DNA from 3 places in the Solwaraspora sp. WMMD1047 genome. Region 3 is predicted to be linked to each of the others. Evidence: riboswitches for the same ligand, from Rfam matches in the RefSeq annotation. Region 3 holds a riboswitch; each other region holds the start of a gene.

Region 1 (5,356 bases), 6.1 Mb from region 3:
GGTTGCTTCGGCACCCGGGCCGGAAAGGCGCCGTCCGATGGCAGCTCGCCGCCGCGATCGTTTCCGCCTCATCGCCACCAGCGTCCTCACAACTCTCGCCCTGACCGTGACCGCGGCCACCCCCGCTTCTGCGACGCCGCCGCAGACCCACAACCGGACCGACGCGGCCGCCGGCTGGCTCGCCCGACAACTGGTCGACGGTGAACGCCTCGAAGTCGTCTTCGACGGCGTCGCCTACCCCGACCAGGGCCTCACCATCGACGCGATCTTCACCTTCGCCGCCGCGAAGCAGGCCGACACCTACGCCACCAACGCGATCACCTGGCTCGCCGAACCCAGCGTGATCACCGGATACATCGGTGACGGCATCGAAGCCTATGCCGGAGCCACAGCCAAGCTTGCGCTCGCGGCCCAGGTCCGTGGCCTCGATCCAGCCTCCTTCGGCGGAGTCGATCTGATCACCCGTCTCACCGGCCTGATGGCACCGTCGGGCCGGTTTTCCGACCAGTCCGCGTTCGGTGACTACAGCAACATGTTCAGCCAGTCGTTCGCCGTCATCGCCCTGGACCGGGCCGCCGGGGCGCCACCACAAGCGGTGTCGTACCTGAGTAGCAGTCAGTGTCCGGACGGAGGCTTCCCCGTCCAGTTCGCGCTGGCCACCTGCACGAGCGACGTCGACGCCACCGCGATGGCGATTCAGGCACTGGTCGCGGCCGGTGAATGGCACGAAGCCCACGCCGCGTCGCAGTGGCTGGTCGCCGTCCAGGCCGCGGACGGCTCGTTCGCCGCGGGCGGGGTCGCCAACGCCAACAGCACCGGCCTGGCCGCCCAGGCACTGGTGACGACCGGTCGGCTGCTGACCTGGTGGCGTGCCCGCCAGTTCCTGCTCAGCCTTCGGGTCGACTGCCAAGGCGACCCCGGCGACCGGGGTGCGATCGCCTACGCCGCCAGCGGCTTCGATCCCAGCACCGCGCCCAGGGCAACCGCGCAGGCCGTACCAGGGCTTGCGGGGGCCAGCCTGGTCAACCTCTCCGCCACCGGCTCCCGGCCGGACGCACCGACCCTGGCCTGCACATGAGCTCGGCACCGTACGGAGGAACCATGACAATACCGATCCGCCGCCGGCTCGCGGCACTCGCCGCAGTCATCGTGCTGGTCGCGGGACTGGTCGCGGTCGACCCGCTGACCCGCCCCGCCCACGCCGCCGCCTGCGCACCCGGCACCGGCGTCACCGTCGTCGTCGACTTCACCGCCTTCGGCCTCGGCGTGCAGACCAACTGCTATCTCGGCGACCCGCCAACCGGCCTCGCCGCACTCCAGGGCGCTGGCTTCACCCCCACCGGCACCCTGCGCTGGGGCCTCGCCTTCATCTGCCGCATCAACGGCCTTCCCGTGCCGGCGGCCGAACCCTGCGTCAACACGCCACCGGCCAGCGCCTACTGGTCGTACTGGCACGCCACCCCCGGCGGTACCTGGGCATACAGCACACTCGGAGCGAGCAGCTACAACCCGGCGGTGGGAACGGTCGAGGGCTGGCGATTCGGCTCCGGCCAGGCGCCCTCCATCACCCCGCCCTGATGGTCGCCTCGGCGCGGAGGGTCAGCTTCCCTCCGCGCCGTCCAGCAGGGCCCGACGTAGCGACAGGCGGTGTTCCCGGCGGATCCGCGCCTCGCGGTAACGCCGCCGGTCCTCGTCGGTCTCGGGCAGCAACGGCGGTACGGGGCGCGGCTGTCCGTCATCGTCGATGGCCACCATGACCAGGTGCGCGGTGGCCACGTCGGTGGCCGGCACCGCGCGGTCCCATCGGTCAGCGGTGACCTTGACGGCCACCTCCATGGAACTGCGTCCGGCCCACGTGATGCGGGCATCGACATGGACGACGTCGCCGACGCGTACGGCGCGCAGGAAGGCCGTCTCGTCGATGGCGGCGGTGACGGCCGGACCGTCGGAGTGCCGGGCGGCGACGACCCCGGCGACGGAGTCGATGAGATTGAGGATCCGCCCGCCATGGACCGTGCCCATCAGGTTGGTGTGATGCTGGTCCATGATCTGGGACAAGGTCAGGTGGGATGCCGATGGTGGCCGGCCGGTTGTGGTGGTCTCGGGCACTGCGTAGTCCGTCCTCGGGAAGCACGCCGTCTGCTTTGCCGGGTGCACGTCGAGGACCCGCCACACCCTGGCGGGTCACCCGCTCGACCCACCCGCGAGGCCGACGGCAGCGCACACGTGTCGCGTACGCGGCGCGGGCAGGTCTTCGGACTCGCGGGCGCCACCGGCGCCTGCCGGTGTCCTACTGGCCGTCGCTTCCCAGGCGGGGCGCCCAGTGCTGTTGACGGCGGTCGTTCCCACTCACCGCTGCGGGGCAGTTCCGGTTTTCCACCGGATTCCCTCTTACGACGCCCGGACCGTCTAGGTCGGGCGAACCAACGCCGTAGCCATCGTACCCACCCGGCGGGCTGCACCGGCAGAGTACGGTCCCGCCGGTGACCCAGGGGCCGCTGCGGGCGACCCTGACCGGTCACACCGGCTTCCAGGCCGTGCAGAAAAGTGCCTGGCGTCGGCCCTGTTCTCGCCGCGATCTTCGTCGCCGAGATCGGCGACGTCGCGCGCCCGAAAGTGTGACGTTTGGTACCGTGTGATGTGGACAACGCTGGGGGCGCTCGACTAGGAGCGCCCCTCGCTGTAGACATCATCGCAATCGTAGAATAACTGCTGGTAACGGGTGCTCGATAAGCAAACATTGACCCGTAAGCGATGGTTGGACCGTTCTTTCCTCTAAGAACGGTCACGGTGTTACGTCGTCGAAGTAGTCGAACTCGCCTTCCCGGATGGGCCGGACGGTGTTAGCGGCAGCACGAGCGCGTGCATGTACGGCGCGTCGACCGCCGGCTGGACATCCGCCACATGCCGCCAGCCCCAGTGGTCGTAGATCCGCCGGGCCGGGGCGTCCGGCTCGGACAGCAGCGTCGCATATGGCTCGAATCGCTTCGACATCAGCGCATTGATGAGCGTCCGACCGAGCCCTTGACCCCGCCACGTCTTGGCGACGACCAGCTCGATCACAGCGAATTTGGGCGACGTCAGCACCTCGGCGGCCGGCTCAGGGGAAGTCGTGCCTCCCCACCAGCGACCCGCTGCGAACGTGAAGCCGAATGAGAAACCCACAAGCCGGCCGGCTGCACGCGAGGTCACGAGTGCGAACCCCGGCGCGGCCTTCTGTACGTTGGTGCGTTCCAAGAACCGGCCGCGGCTAAACAGCGGGCCACCGTTGTACGGCGGCTCGGCGTACACGACCTCGTACAGGTCGGCGACCTCGCCTAGCATCGCCTCGAGTCCAGCGCCGTCGTGGTGGGAAAGGTCGATGTCGGCGAGGGAGGTCACGGCGCTACCGGACCGGCAGGCAGTGCCAGCATCTCCCGCAGCTCGGCCAACGCGGATCGCTCCCGCTCTACAACGGGTACCTGATCCAGAACCTTCCGGCCCATATCCAGCACCATGGCGGTACGGTGTGCGACCGGCACCGCGTCGATAACCGTCTGGGCGTGGGAGGCACCCTCGTCAAGGTAGCCGTCAATGACCATGCATCGGGCGGCGTGAAGTTGAACCTGCGCGCGGGAACGACGAGACGACGCCGGGTACAAAGTTAGGGCGTGCTCCTGCGCTTGGCGGGCGGTGTCGGTGTCGCCCAAGTGGGTTCCTACGTAGCTTGTGGTATGCCACAAACGGTGTTGCGGATAGCCGAAGGCAGTGCCCAGGTCCTGGGTCGCGCTGGCCGGAAGCTGCCCGTAGAGGTCGGCAAGGTGATTCACGGCGTCGCGGGCCTCGTCGGCCCGGCCGAGCAGTGCGTACGCCTGGGCGCGGGCACTGAGAGCTTCCGTAACGCCCGGGTAGGCGGCACTGCCACCGATAACGAGAGCTTCATCAGCGCGGGTAAGCGCGATGGTGAGGGGACGCCGGTCGTAGAGGGCGTGCGTCGCGTCGTGTCCACGTATCCAGGTGCGAACGACCGGATCAGTGGATGCGTCGGCTGCATGCCGGGCGGCCCGCCACCACCTGCGGGCCGGCTGGAACTGACCGAGGTTTACCAGGCTCATGGCCATCACCCCGGCAAGCAGACCACTGACCCTCGACAGGCCCCGATACTGGGCACCCCGCGCGGCGTCTAGGGTTCCTTGGAGGTCAACGAGGTCCGCCGCGAGGTTGCTGACCAACACGGCCGGACGATCGGTGAAGTAGGCCCCGCCGTACTCGAAGGCGACTTCTTCCCACTCATCGACGTCCACGTCGGCGGCGTCTTTCCCGGTCAGGGAAGACACAAGACCGGAACGGATCACGTCGAGAGCCGGCGTAACAGCGCCAGCCGCAAGCGCGGTCAGGGCGTGCTGTAGCAGGATGCGGCGCCGCACGATGTCCTCCGGGTCCGTTCCGACGTCGCGACCTACGAGCGGACCGCGACGTCCGCGTTCTTCAAGTTGGGCCTGGCAGGCAGCCCCAACGGCATCGTCCGCGTCGGGTGCCTCGTCAAGATACTCTGCCTGCTTCGACAACCGGCCGTGTCCCTTCTCGGCGGGAGAGGGCTCGCCGCCGCTGAGGGCGGTTGCGGCAACGGTGAGGCCAAGAGCCTGTTCGTAATCCCGGACGAGGGCCGGCGTCACGTCTCGGGAGTCCACGTTGCGCTCAACGCGGCTTAGGTGGCCCTTATCCCGCCCAATCATGTCGGCAAGCTTGCCAAGGCCAACGCCCCTACTCTCCCGCGCGGCGCGCAAGTCCTGCCCGGTAATCACATGTCCTCCTGTCATTTCCGCGATTCACCGTTGCGGCAACACCGCAACCGTGACTCCGTCCGAACTAACGGTGATCCTCTCTGTGAGGGCGCGGGGCTGATGTGCAAACGCCGCCTGCCTCGCCGCCCACGACGACGGTACCGCCACAGGGGACTCGGTGTCGATGCAGGTGAGGTGGGTGCGTGGCATTCATGGTTGCACTCGCGCCCGGCGTGCTGGCCGGGCGCGACGTGACCCGACTGGCCTGCGTCCTGAATATGGATGGGGCGATGACGGTGGTTTGCACGCCATGGCGGGGCGTAGAGCCGTTGGCCATCGTCGAGGGCTGTCCGAGTGCTAGTGAACCCAATTCGGAGTGTGTCTAGTGAAGGCTGGCGACGCTATTAAGAGATTCAATGACTCCCCGGTGGTGCGTGACGGCGTCTCCGTGCTGTCGGGTGATGCGGCGGGCGTGTCGGGATCGGGTGGGGGGCGCCTCCGGCCCGGCCCGGGTTCCGGCACGCCCGCCACGGTTGCGGCGGCGTTTGTCTCGGTCGATGTTGGTGAGCGGTCCGGCTCGGGGGAGGTGGTTC
Region 2 (5,356 bases), 4.8 Mb from region 3:
CGGCGGGCGGCGAGTCGGTAGGCGGCGCGTCGGCGGGCACCAGGCCGGGTAGCGCGTCCGGTCCCTCGGTCGGGCCGACGTCGTACCCCTGGGCGGCCATCGCCCGCAGCAGCGCGACCGCGCTGGCCGGGGTGTCCAGCCCGACCGCGTTGCCGACCCGGGCGTGCTTCGTCGGGTACGCCGACAGCGCCAGCGCGATCCGGCGCCGGGCGGGCGGGGTGTGCCGCAGCCGGGCGAGCCGGACGGCGATCCCGGCGACCCGGCCGGCCCGTTCCGGATCGGCCACGTAGCGGGGCAGCCCGTCCGCGTCGGTCTCCTTGAACGAGAACGGAACGGTGATCAGCCGGCCGTCGAACTCGGGCACCGCGATCTGGGTGGCCGCGTCCAGCGGGGAGAGACCGTCGTCGCTCGCCGACCAGGTGGACCGGCTGGCGGTCAGGCTGAGTGCCTGCAGGATCGGGACGTCCAGGGCGGCCAGCGCGCCGACGTCCCAGCTGCCGTCGTCCCCGCCGGCGGCGGCGTCGGCCGGCCGGGTGCCGCCGGCGGCCAGGACGGTGACCAGCAGGGCGTCGGCCCGGCCGAGCGTGGCCAGCAGCTCCGGCTCGGGATTGCGCAGGCTGGCGCAGAAAATCGGCAGCGCCCGGCCGCCGGCGCCGTCGACCGCGTCGGCGAGCGCCTCGACGAAGGCGATGTTGCCGCTCATCTGGTGCGCCCGGTAGTAGAGGATGCCGATCACCGGCCCGTCCGGGCCGGCCGGCTCGCGCGGCAGCAGACCCCAGCTCGGCTGCTCGACCGGCGGCGCGAAGCCGTACCCGGTCAGCAGGACCGTGTCGGAGAGAAACCCGAACAGCTCCCGCAGGTTGTCCGGACCGCCCTGGGCCAGGTAGGCGTGCGCCTGGGCGGCGGTGCCGACCGGCACCGTGGAGCGGGCCATCAGGTCCGCGTCCGGGGTCTGCTCACCGCCGAGCATCACCACCGGTACGCCGCTGGCGCGCAACGCGTCCAGCCCTTCCGACCACATCCGGTAACCGCCGAGGATGCGAACCAGCACCAGGTCGGCGCCGGCGAGCAGGTCGGGCAGGTCGGCCGGACCGCGTTCCAGCCGGGCCGGATTGGCCAGCCGGTAGTCGGCGCCACTGGCCCGCGCGCTGAGCAGATCGGTGTCCGATGTGGAGAGCAGCAGGATCATGCCGTGACCCGGCCGGCAACGATGAGCATGGGTGACTCCTCCCCGGGTCCGCGCCCGTGGTCGTCGTGCGCGCTGGCCGGAGTCTCCTGGCTCCCGGATCGACGCTCGCCCCGACCTTCCGGCTCGGTGTCGAGCCGTGGTCTCGCGTGGGGGTCACTCCCCGGTGACAGTGGCGGGACCGCCCCGGATTCACACCGGGTTCCTCCGTGTCCACCGCGTGCTGCTGGGCCGGCGCGGGGTTGCGCCGGTGGCCCGACTCTACGATGTCGCCATGCCCGACGTCGTGCCGCCTCGCTCCGCCGGTGACCGGTGCCCCGGCGCGCTGCGGGTGCACGAGGCCGCCGACGGCGGCCTGATCCGGGTACGCCTGCCAGGCGGGCAGCTCGATCCGGCGCAGCTGCGGACGGTGGCCGACTGTGCGGCGGAGTACGGCGACGGCACGCTGGAACTCACATCCCGGGCGAATCTGCAGATCCGTGGCATCCCGCCGGGTGGCGCCGCGGCCCGGTTGGCCGACCGGCTCGCCGGCGCCGGGCTGCTCCCCACCGCCACCCACGAGCGGGTCCGCAACATCCTCGCCTCACCATTGAGTGGTCGGGACGGCGCCGGCCGGCCGGACATCCGGGAACTGGTCCGCGCGCTCGACCGGGCCGTGCGGGCCGAGCCGGCACTGGCGGCGTTGAGCGGGCGGTTCCTGTTCGCGCTGGACGACGGGCGGGGTGACGTGGCCGGTCTGGGCGCCGATCTGTGCTGGCGGGCCGACACCGGCGCGTTGCTGCTGGCCGGCCGGGACCATGGACTGCGGATGCCGATCGTCCGGGCGGTGCCGGGCCTCGTCGCCGCCGCCCACGGCTTCCTCCGGCTGCGCGCCACCGAACCGGAGCCGGCCGCCGTGTGGCGGGTGACCGACCTGTCCGGCGGCCCGGCCCGGCTCGCCGAAACACTCGCGGCGGCGAGCGCCGACCGCCCGGCCGGGGCGCTCGCGGCGCCCGCCGGGCGGGTGCCGGAGATCACCGATGACCCGGCGCCGGCTCCGGGGGCGGTGGCCGCCCCGTACGGTCGGCTCTGCGTGGTGGCCGGCGCGCGGCTGGGCCGCCTCCGGGCCGACCAGGCCAGGCTGCTCGCGGAGATTTCCGCCGAGGTGGAGGGTGGGTCGCTCGTGGTGACACCGTGGCGGAGTGTGGTGGCCGACGCCGGGCCGCAACCGGTCATGGGCCTGCTGGCCCGGATGGACGCGGCCGGGCTGATCGTCGAAACCGCCTCGCCGTGGGCCGGGGTCAGCGCCTGCGCCGGCCGGCCCGGCTGCGCGCGGTCACTGGCCGACGTCCGGGCCGACGCCGCCTCGGCGGTCGCCGCCGCCGGCCCGGTCCCGGACGGCCGCGAGCCGACCGGCGGCGAGTCGTTCGGCGGTTCGGCGGCCGGGCGCCGGCTGCGGATGCACTGGGCCGGCTGCGAGCGGCGGTGCGGTCTGCCGGCCGGCCCGGTTGCGGTGGCCGTGGCGACCGGGGACGGCTACGCGGTGACCGCCCCGGGCGGCCCACCGCCGCCCGGACCGCTGGCCGAGCGGGTCGCCCAGGCGAGGACGCCCCGGTGAGCGCCCCACCCCCGGCCGGACCGGACTACGACTACGTCCGCGACGGGGCGGAGATCTACCGCCGCTCGTTCGCCACCATCCGGGCGGAGACCGACCTGGCCCGGCTCCCCATCGACCTGGCCCAGGTGGCGGTGCGGATGGTGCACGCCTGCGGCATGGTCGACCTGGTCGACGACATCGCCGCCGCCCCGGACGTGGTACGGCGCGGCCGGGCCGCGCTGGCCGCCGGGGCGCCGATCCTGTGCGACGCGGCGATGGTCGCCGCCGGCATCACCCGGACCCGGTTGCCGGCCGGCAACGAGGTGATCTGCACGCTGCGACACCCCGACGTGCCGGGGCTGGCCGAGCGGCTCGGCACGACCCGCAGCGCCGCCGCGCTCCAGCTGTGGCTCGACCGGCTCGACGGTGCGGTGGTGGCGATCGGCAACGCCCCCACCGCACTGTTCCGGCTCCTCGAACTCCTCGACGCGGGTGCGCCCCGGCCGGCGGTGATCGTAGGCGTACCGGTGGGCTTCATCGGCGCCGCCGAGTCCAAACTGGCGCTGGCCCGGCACCCCGCCGGGGTGCCGTACCTGGTGGTCCACGGGCGGCGGGGCGGCAGCGCGATCACCGCCGCCGCGGTGAACGCCATCGCGAGCGTGGCCGAGTGAGCGGGCCGGGCACCCTCTACGGGGTCGGCGTCGGGCCGGGCGACCCCGAGCTGCTCACCGTCAAGGCCGCCAGGCTGATCGGCGCAGCCGAGGTGGTGGCGTACTACTCGGCCCGGCACGGGCGCAGCATCGCCCGGTCGATCGCCGCGCCGTACCTGCGTCCCGGACAGGTGGAGGAGGCCCTTGTCTATCCGGTGACCACCGAGGAGACCGACCACCCGGGCGGCTACGAGGCGGAGATCGCCGAGTTCTACGACCGCAGCGCCGAGCGGCTGGCCGGGCACCTGGCGGCCGGCCGGGACGTGGTGGTGCTCTGTGCCGGTGACCCGCTCTTCTATGGCTCCTACATGTACCTGCACGAGCGATTGGCACACCGGTTCCCGGCGGAGGTGGTGCCCGGGGTGACCTCGGTCAGCGCGGCCTCGGCGGTGCTGGGCCGGCCGCTGGTGGAACGCGACGAGGTGCTGACCGTGCTCCCCGGCACGCTGCCCGCCGCCGAGCTGGCCCGCCGGCTGGACGGCACCGACGCGGCGGCCGTACTCAAGCTGGGTCGGACCTTCGGGGAGGTCCGCACCGCGCTGGCCGACGCGGGTCGGCTCGACGAGGCATGGTACGTCGAGCGGGCCACCACGAACCGGTCCCGGCAGCTGCCCCTGGCGGAGGTCGATCCGGCGGCCGTGCCGTACTTCTCGATCGCGATCGTGCCGAGCCCGGCGAGCGCGGCCGCGACCGCCGCGGACGCCGGCCCGGGGAACGCCGCCGTGGCCGCCGGATCGGACGACGCGGCGCCGGCCGGGAAGCCGCCGGACCGCGGCGAGGTCGTGGTGGTCGGTCTGGGGCCGGCCGGTCCCGGCTGGCGGACGCCGGAGGTGACGCGGGCACTGCGGGAGGCCGAGCATCTGATCGGGTACGGGCCGTACGTCGACCGGGTTCCGCGCCGGCCCGGGCAGCACCGCCACACCTCGGACAACCAGGTCGAGGCCGACCGGGCCCGGCACGCGTTGGAGCTGGCCCTGGCGGGGTCGCGGGTCGCGGTGGTCTCCTCGGGCGATCCCGGGGTGTTCGCGATGGCCACCGCGGTGCTGGCCGTCGCGGCCGATGACGATCGGTTCGCCCGGGTGCCGGTCCGGGTGCTGCCGGGGCTGACCGCGGCCCAGGCGGCGGCGAGTCGGGTCGGCGCGCCGCTCGGCCATGACTACGCGGTGTTGTCGCTCTCCGATCGGCTCAAGCCGTGGCCGGTGATCGAGGCCCGACTTGCCGCTGCCGCCTCGGCCGACCTGGTGATGGCGATCTACAACCCGGCCTCGGCGAGCCGGCGTTGGCAGGTGGCCGCCGCCCGTGACCTGTTGCTGCGGCACCGGGCCCCGGGCACCCCGGTGGTGGTCGCCCGGGACGTCGGCGGGCCGACCGAGTCGGTCACCCTGGTGGAGCTCGGCCGGCTCGATCCCGACACTGTGGACATGCGCTGCCTGCTGATAATCGGCTCGTCGACCACCCGGGTCACCCGGCGGCCGGACGGTACCGCCGTGGTCTGGACGCCCCGCGACTACCCCGCCGACGGCCCGGCAGTGCCGGCAGGCGGTCCGGCGGTGCCCGCCGACCGCCCGGCTGTGCCGGATGGTGGCCCGGCCGCGGCGGCCGGCTGAGCGGACCGGGCCAGCCAGTCGAGTGCCCCGGCGACATCGGAGACCACATCGGCCGGCCGGCTGGCCGGGTCCGGCGGTGGCCGGTCGATCATCACCACCGGTAGCGAGAGCTCCCGGGCGGCGGTCAGCTTGCCGATTGTCAGCGAACCGCCGCTGTCCTTGGTCACCAGCACCTCGATCCGGTGCCGGCGGAGCAGTTCGGCCTCCCGGGCGGCGTCGTACGGGCCCCGGGAGAGGAGGACCCGGACGTTGGCCGGGACCGGCTCGTCCGGCGGGT
Region 3 (5,356 bases):
CCGACACCCGCCGTTCGAAGAAGTTGGACAGTTCCTGGACGTCCTGCAACTCCATGAACGCGAACGGGTTCTTCGCGCCGTACCGGGGCGGAAGGCCGAGTTGGGCCAGCCGCCGGTCGGCCACGTGCTGCAGATACTCGCGCATGTCGACAAGCGACATTCCGGGTACGCCCTGGCCGAGCAGGTCCTCGGCGAACTGCACCTCGCAGTCGACCGCCTCGGCGAGCATCTCGCCGACCTGGGCGGCCATCTCGTCGTCGAACAGGTCCGGCTCCTCGCGGCGGACCGTGTCGACGACGTCGAAGGCGAAGGCCATGTGCATCGACTCGTCGCGGAACACCCAGTTGGTGCCGGAGGCCAGCCCGTGCAGCAGGCCCCGGGAACGCAGGAAGTACACGTACGCGAAGGCGCCGTAGAAGAACAGGCCCTCGATGCAGGCGGCGAAGCAGATCAGGTTCAGCAGGAAGGCCCGCCGGTCGTCGCGGGTACGCAGCTCCCGCAGCTCGAAGATCGAGTCGATCCAGCGGAAGCAGAAGTCGGCCTTGCGCTTGAGCGACGGGATGTTCTCGATCGCGGTGAACGCCTCGAACCGTTCGGTCTCGTCGGGCACGTAGGTGTCCAGCAGGTTCAGGTAGAACTGGACGTGCACCGCCTCCTCGAACAGCTGCCGGGACAGGTAGAGCCGCCCCTCCGGGGAGTTGACGTGCTGGTAGAGGTTGAGTACCAGGTTGTTGGCGACGATCGTGTCGCCGGTGGCGAAGAACGCCACCAGCCGGCTGATCAGGTGCCGTTCGGCCGGGCCGAGCTTGGGCAGGTCGGCCAGGTCGGTGTGCAGGTCCACCTCCTCGACGGTCCAGGTGTTCTTGATCGCGTCGCGGTACCGGTCGAAGAAGTGCGGGTAGCGCATCGGTCGCAGGGTCAGGTCCATGCCGGGGTCGAGCAGCATCGGGTGTCCTTCAATCATCTGGGGTGGTTCACTGGCAGGCGTCGCAGCTCTCGGGGTTCTCCAACGAGCAGGCCAGCGCCTCGGCGTCGGCGGCCACGGTCGGGGTGAGGGCGACGGTGGCCTGCTGGATCCGGGTCGCCGGGCGGGACCGCAGGTAGTAGGTGGTCTTCAGGCCGGCCTGCCAGGCGTACCGGTACATCGAGGAGAGCTTGCCGATGGTGGGTGCGCTCAGGAACAGGTTCAGCGACTGGCTCTGGTCGATGTAGGGGGCGCGGGCGGCGGCCAGGTCGATCAGCGCCCGCTGGGGCAGCTCCCAGGCGGTGCGGAACAGCTCGCGCAGGTCGACCGGCAGCGCCGTGATGCCCTGCACGGACCCCTCGGCCCGCTTGATCTCGGCCCGGATCTGCTCGGTCCACAGCCCGTGCGCCTTCAGCTCCCCGACCAGCGCGGTGTTGATCTGCATGAACTCGCCGGAGAGGGTCTCCCGCTTGAACAGGTTGGAGACCTGCGGCTCGATGCACTCGTAGCAGCCGGCGATGGAGGCGATGGTGGCGGTCGGGGCGATCGCCACCAGCAGCGAGTTGCGCAGCCCGTGCACGGCCAGCCGCTCCCGCAGCGCGGCCCACCGGTCGGTCTGGGTGGGCGTGACCCCCCACAGGTCGGGCTGCAGCTGCCCGGCGGCGGCCCGGGTCTGGTCGTACGCCGGGTGCGGGCCGAACCGCTTGGCCAGCTCGACCGAGGTCTCCAGGGCGGTCAGGTAGATCTCCTCGGCGATCCGGGTGGACAGCTCCCGGGCCGGCTCCCCATCGAACGGCAGCCGCAGCGCGAAGAAGACGTCCTGCAGCCCCATCACGCCGAGCCCGATCGGGCGCCAGCGCGGGTTGGACGCCGCCGCCTGCTCGCTCGGGTAGTAGTTGATGTCGATCACCCGGTCCAGGAAGGTCACCGCCGTCCGGACCGTGCGGCGCAGCCGGTCCCAGTCGACGTCCCCGCCGGCCAGGTGCGCGCCGAGGTTCACCGAGCCGAGGTTGCAGACCGCGGTCTCGTCGTCGGAGGAGACCTCGACGATCTCGGTGCAGAGGTTGGAGAGGTGGACCACGTTGCCGGGCGCGCCGGTCTGGTTGGAGAGCTTGTTCGAGCGGTCCTTGAAGGTCATCCAGCCGTTGCCGGTCTGGGCCAGGGTGCGCATCATCCGGCCGTACAGGTCCCGGGCCCTGACCTGGCGCACGTAGCGCCCCTCGGCCTCGGCGGCCCGGTAGACGGCGTCGAACTCGTCGCCCCACAGGTCGGGCAGCTCCGGCACCTGCGCCGGGTCGAACAGCGACCACAGCTCGTCGGCCTCGACCCGGCGCATGAACTCGTCCGGGATCCAGTTCGCCAGGTTCAGGTTGTGGGTGCGCCGGGCGTCCTCGCCGGTGTTGTCGCGCAGTTCGAGGAACTCCTCGATGTCGGGGTGCCAGGGTTCCAGGTAGACGCAGGCCGCGCCCTTGCGCCGGCCGCCCTGGTTGACCGCCGCCACCGAGGCGTCCAGGGTGCGCAGCCACGGCACGATGCCGTTGGAGAGCCCGTTGGTGCCCCGGATCAGGGCGCCCCGGGACCGGACCCGGGACCAGGAGATGCCGATCCCGCCGGCGAACTTGGACAGCTTGGCGACCTGGGCGTACCGGTCGTAGATGGAGTCCAGCTCGTCGCGGGGCGAGTCGACCAGGAAACACGACGACAGCTGGGTGTGCCGGGTGCCGGAGTTGAACAGCGTCGGCGAGCTGGGCAGGTAGGCCAGGCTCGACATCAGCCGGTAGAAGTCGATCGCCTCGGCCGGGTGCTCGGACAGCCCACAGGCGACCCGCAGCAGCCAGTACTGCGGGGTCTCGATGACCTGCCGGCTGCTGGGGTGGCGCAGCAGGTAGCGGTCGTAGACGGTGCGCAGGCCGAAGTACTCGAACCGCAGGTCACCGGCCGGGTCGATGGCGTCGTCCAGCTTGCGGGCGTTGGTGGCGACGAACCGGGCGGTCTCGTCGCTGATCAGGCCCTCGGCGTGGCCGAGCCGGATGGCCTGGCTGAACGAGGCGATCTGCTGCCCGCGTACCTCCTTGTCGAGGTAGCCGGCGAGCAGCCGGGCCGCGAGCTTGGAGTACTGCGGCTCCTCGCCGATCATGTCGGCGGCGGTCTGGATCGACAGCCGGTCCAGCTCGGCGGTGGTGGCGCCGTCGTAGAGGCCGCTTATCGTCCTGGTGGCCACCCGTAGCGGGTCCACGTCGGTCAGGTCGTCGGCCCACCGCTCGACCGCCCGGACGATCTTGTTCACGTCCACCGGTTCGGTGGCCCCGCTGCGTTTGCGGACCCGCATCTGTCGCTCCTCGCTGTCGCCTCCGGGTGGAGGGCGCGCGGGCGGACAGGCGTGGACGCGCAGCGTCACCGCCGTCGGCCGTCCCGCGCGGCCTCGGACTCCCGCGCACCCGTCGCGGGCACGCGGCACAGTGGCAGGTCTTCGGACTCGTGGGCGTGCGTGTCGCTGCCTACTGGCCGTCGCTTCCCAGGCTTGCGCCCAGTGCGTCATGACGGCGGTCGTTCCCACTCACCGCTGCGGGGCAGTCCCGGATTCACACCGGGTTCCCTGTTACCCCGACCGGGCTGGGTGCCCGGCCGAACCAAACTGCGCGGTCACTATATCTAGTAGCGAGAGCCTCGCGTCCACCCAGATGTCGTGTCGGGCGTGTCGCGCGGGTCAGGCCACCCGGGCGATCACCGGGCCGGCCGGGGTGGCGACCGCGTCCGGGTGCAGGATCGCCGCCATCGCCTCGACCCCGTCGACCAGGCGGGGGCCGGGGCGGACCACCAGGCCGTCGGCGTCGATCGCCCAGACCGGCACCCCCGGGAACCGGGGTGCGACCGTCTCGGCCTGCCGGACCGCCCCGTCGAGGTGGAACCCGCACGGCGAGACGATGATCACCTCCGGCGCCGCGTCGTGGAACTCCTGCCAGGTGGTCTGCACCGACCGGGCGCCCGGCCGGCCGGCCACCGGCTCGCCGCCGGCCGCCCGGACCAGGTCCGGCACCCAGTGCCCGGCCGTGAACGGCGGATCGACCCACTCGACGACCGCCACCCGGGGCCGGGGCCGGCCCCGGACCGCCGCCGCCACCGCCGACAACCGGTCCCGCAGACCGCCGACCAGCGCCGCCGCCCGATCGGGTACGCCGGTACGCGCCCCCACCTCGACGATGGTGTCGAGCACCTCGTCCAACGTGTACGGATCGAGCGAGAGCACGTCGGACCGGCAGCCGAGGTGGTCGAGCGCGTCGGAGACGTGGTCGGACGGCAGCGCGCAGACCCGGCACAGGTCCTGGGTCAGGATCAGCTCCGGCGCCAGCTCGGACATCGCCCCGGCGTGCAGGGTGTAGAGGTCCTCCCCGGCCGCCAGCCGGGACTTGACGTAGTCGTCGATCTCGGCCGGGCTCATCCCCCGGGTGTCCCGGCCGCCGACCACCACCGTCTTGTCGGCCCGGGCCTGCGGCGGCTCGTCGCACTCGAAGGTCACCCCGACGAGGTCGTCGCCGAGCCCCAGGGCGTAGACGATCTCCGTCGCGGACGGCAGCAGCGACACCAGACGCATCACCCCATCATGCACCCGCCCGGGCCGTCGGGCGGCGGTGCTCGCGTGGGTCGATCGCGGCCGCCAGGTCCTCCCGGGCGCGGGCCACCCGGGACCGGATGGTGCCGACCGGGCAGTCGCAGACGGCGGCGGCCTCCGCGTACGACAGGCCGAGGACCTGGGTGGCGACGAACGCCTCCCGCCGGTCCGGTGCCAGGTCGTCCAGGAGCCCACGCAGCGCCGACTCCTCCTCGAACCGGGGGCCGTCGGCGGAGTCGACGAGTTCCCAGGACTCCACGACGGTGGTCCGGGGCCGGGTCATCGCGGCCCGGACGTGGTCGACCGCGACCCGGCGGGCGATGGTGAACAGCCAGGTCCGCGCCGACGACCGGCCGGCGAAGCCCGGCAGGCTGCGCAGCGCCCGCAGGAAGGTCTCCTGACACAGGTCGTCGGCCTCCGCCGGCCCGGCCAGGTGGGCCACGAACCGCCAGACCTGGTACTGGGTGAGGCGGACGAACGCCGCCGCCGCCTCCCGGTCGCCCTGCCCGGCGGCCAGCGCCAACCGGGTGACCCGGTCATCCGGGCCGGTCACCGGGCACCCCGCTGTGTGAACTGACTGACGCGCTGCACCGACACCCAGGTTGGTCGGTGCCCGGGGCCGCGAAGTTCCCGGAACTTCACGGGAACTGATCGATGACCCGGCCCGACCATCCAACCGGCCCGCTCACTGTTGTCCCGCGCGTCCCTGACGCCCGTGCATGCCTGATGCCTGCGCATCCTGACGAAAGGCACCGATCGAATGAACACCACCCTCCGCAATG

What was found. A riboswitch is a leader RNA that binds a small molecule or an ion and turns the genes downstream of it on or off. The one in region 3 is predicted to bind cobalamin.
Region 1: another riboswitch for cobalamin. It lies ahead of O7627_RS32405 (acyl-CoA thioesterase); the one in region 3 lies ahead of O7627_RS04805 (ribonucleoside-diphosphate reductase subunit alpha).
Region 2: another riboswitch for cobalamin. It lies ahead of cobN (cobaltochelatase subunit CobN); the one in region 3 lies ahead of O7627_RS04805 (ribonucleoside-diphosphate reductase subunit alpha).

The regions. Positions count from the first base shown of each region.
Region 1 covers NZ_JARUBL010000001.1:7,085,511-7,090,866, forward strand. Annotated here, with positions in the region: gene O7627_RS32395 (prenyltransferase/squalene oxidase repeat-containing protein) at 38-1,078, shown strand; gene O7627_RS32400 (hypothetical protein) at 1,102-1,578, shown strand; gene O7627_RS32405 (acyl-CoA thioesterase) at 1,600-2,109, opposite strand; cobalamin riboswitch at 2,228-2,443, opposite strand; gene O7627_RS32410 (GNAT family N-acetyltransferase) at 2,794-3,381, opposite strand; gene O7627_RS32415 (helix-turn-helix transcriptional regulator) at 3,378-4,784, opposite strand; gene O7627_RS32420 (hypothetical protein) at 5,149-5,356, shown strand, end outside.
Region 2 covers NZ_JARUBL010000001.1:5,814,165-5,819,520, reverse strand. Annotated here, with positions in the region: gene cobN (cobaltochelatase subunit CobN) at 1-1,189, opposite strand, end outside; cobalamin riboswitch at 1,269-1,394, opposite strand; gene O7627_RS26520 (precorrin-3B synthase) at 1,461-2,783, shown strand; gene O7627_RS26515 (precorrin-8X methylmutase) at 2,780-3,433, shown strand; gene O7627_RS26510 (precorrin-2 C(20)-methyltransferase) at 3,430-5,079, shown strand; gene O7627_RS26505 (cobalt-precorrin-6A reductase) at 4,980-5,356, opposite strand, start outside.
Region 3 covers NZ_JARUBL010000001.1:1,023,870-1,029,225, reverse strand. Annotated here, with positions in the region: gene O7627_RS04810 (ribonucleotide-diphosphate reductase subunit beta) at 1-946, opposite strand, end outside; gene O7627_RS04805 (ribonucleoside-diphosphate reductase subunit alpha) at 975-3,293, opposite strand; cobalamin riboswitch at 3,408-3,614, opposite strand; gene O7627_RS04800 (ABC transporter substrate-binding protein) at 3,672-4,556, opposite strand; gene O7627_RS04795 (sigma-70 family RNA polymerase sigma factor) at 4,564-5,127, opposite strand; gene O7627_RS04790 (YcnI family protein) at 5,335-5,356, shown strand, end outside.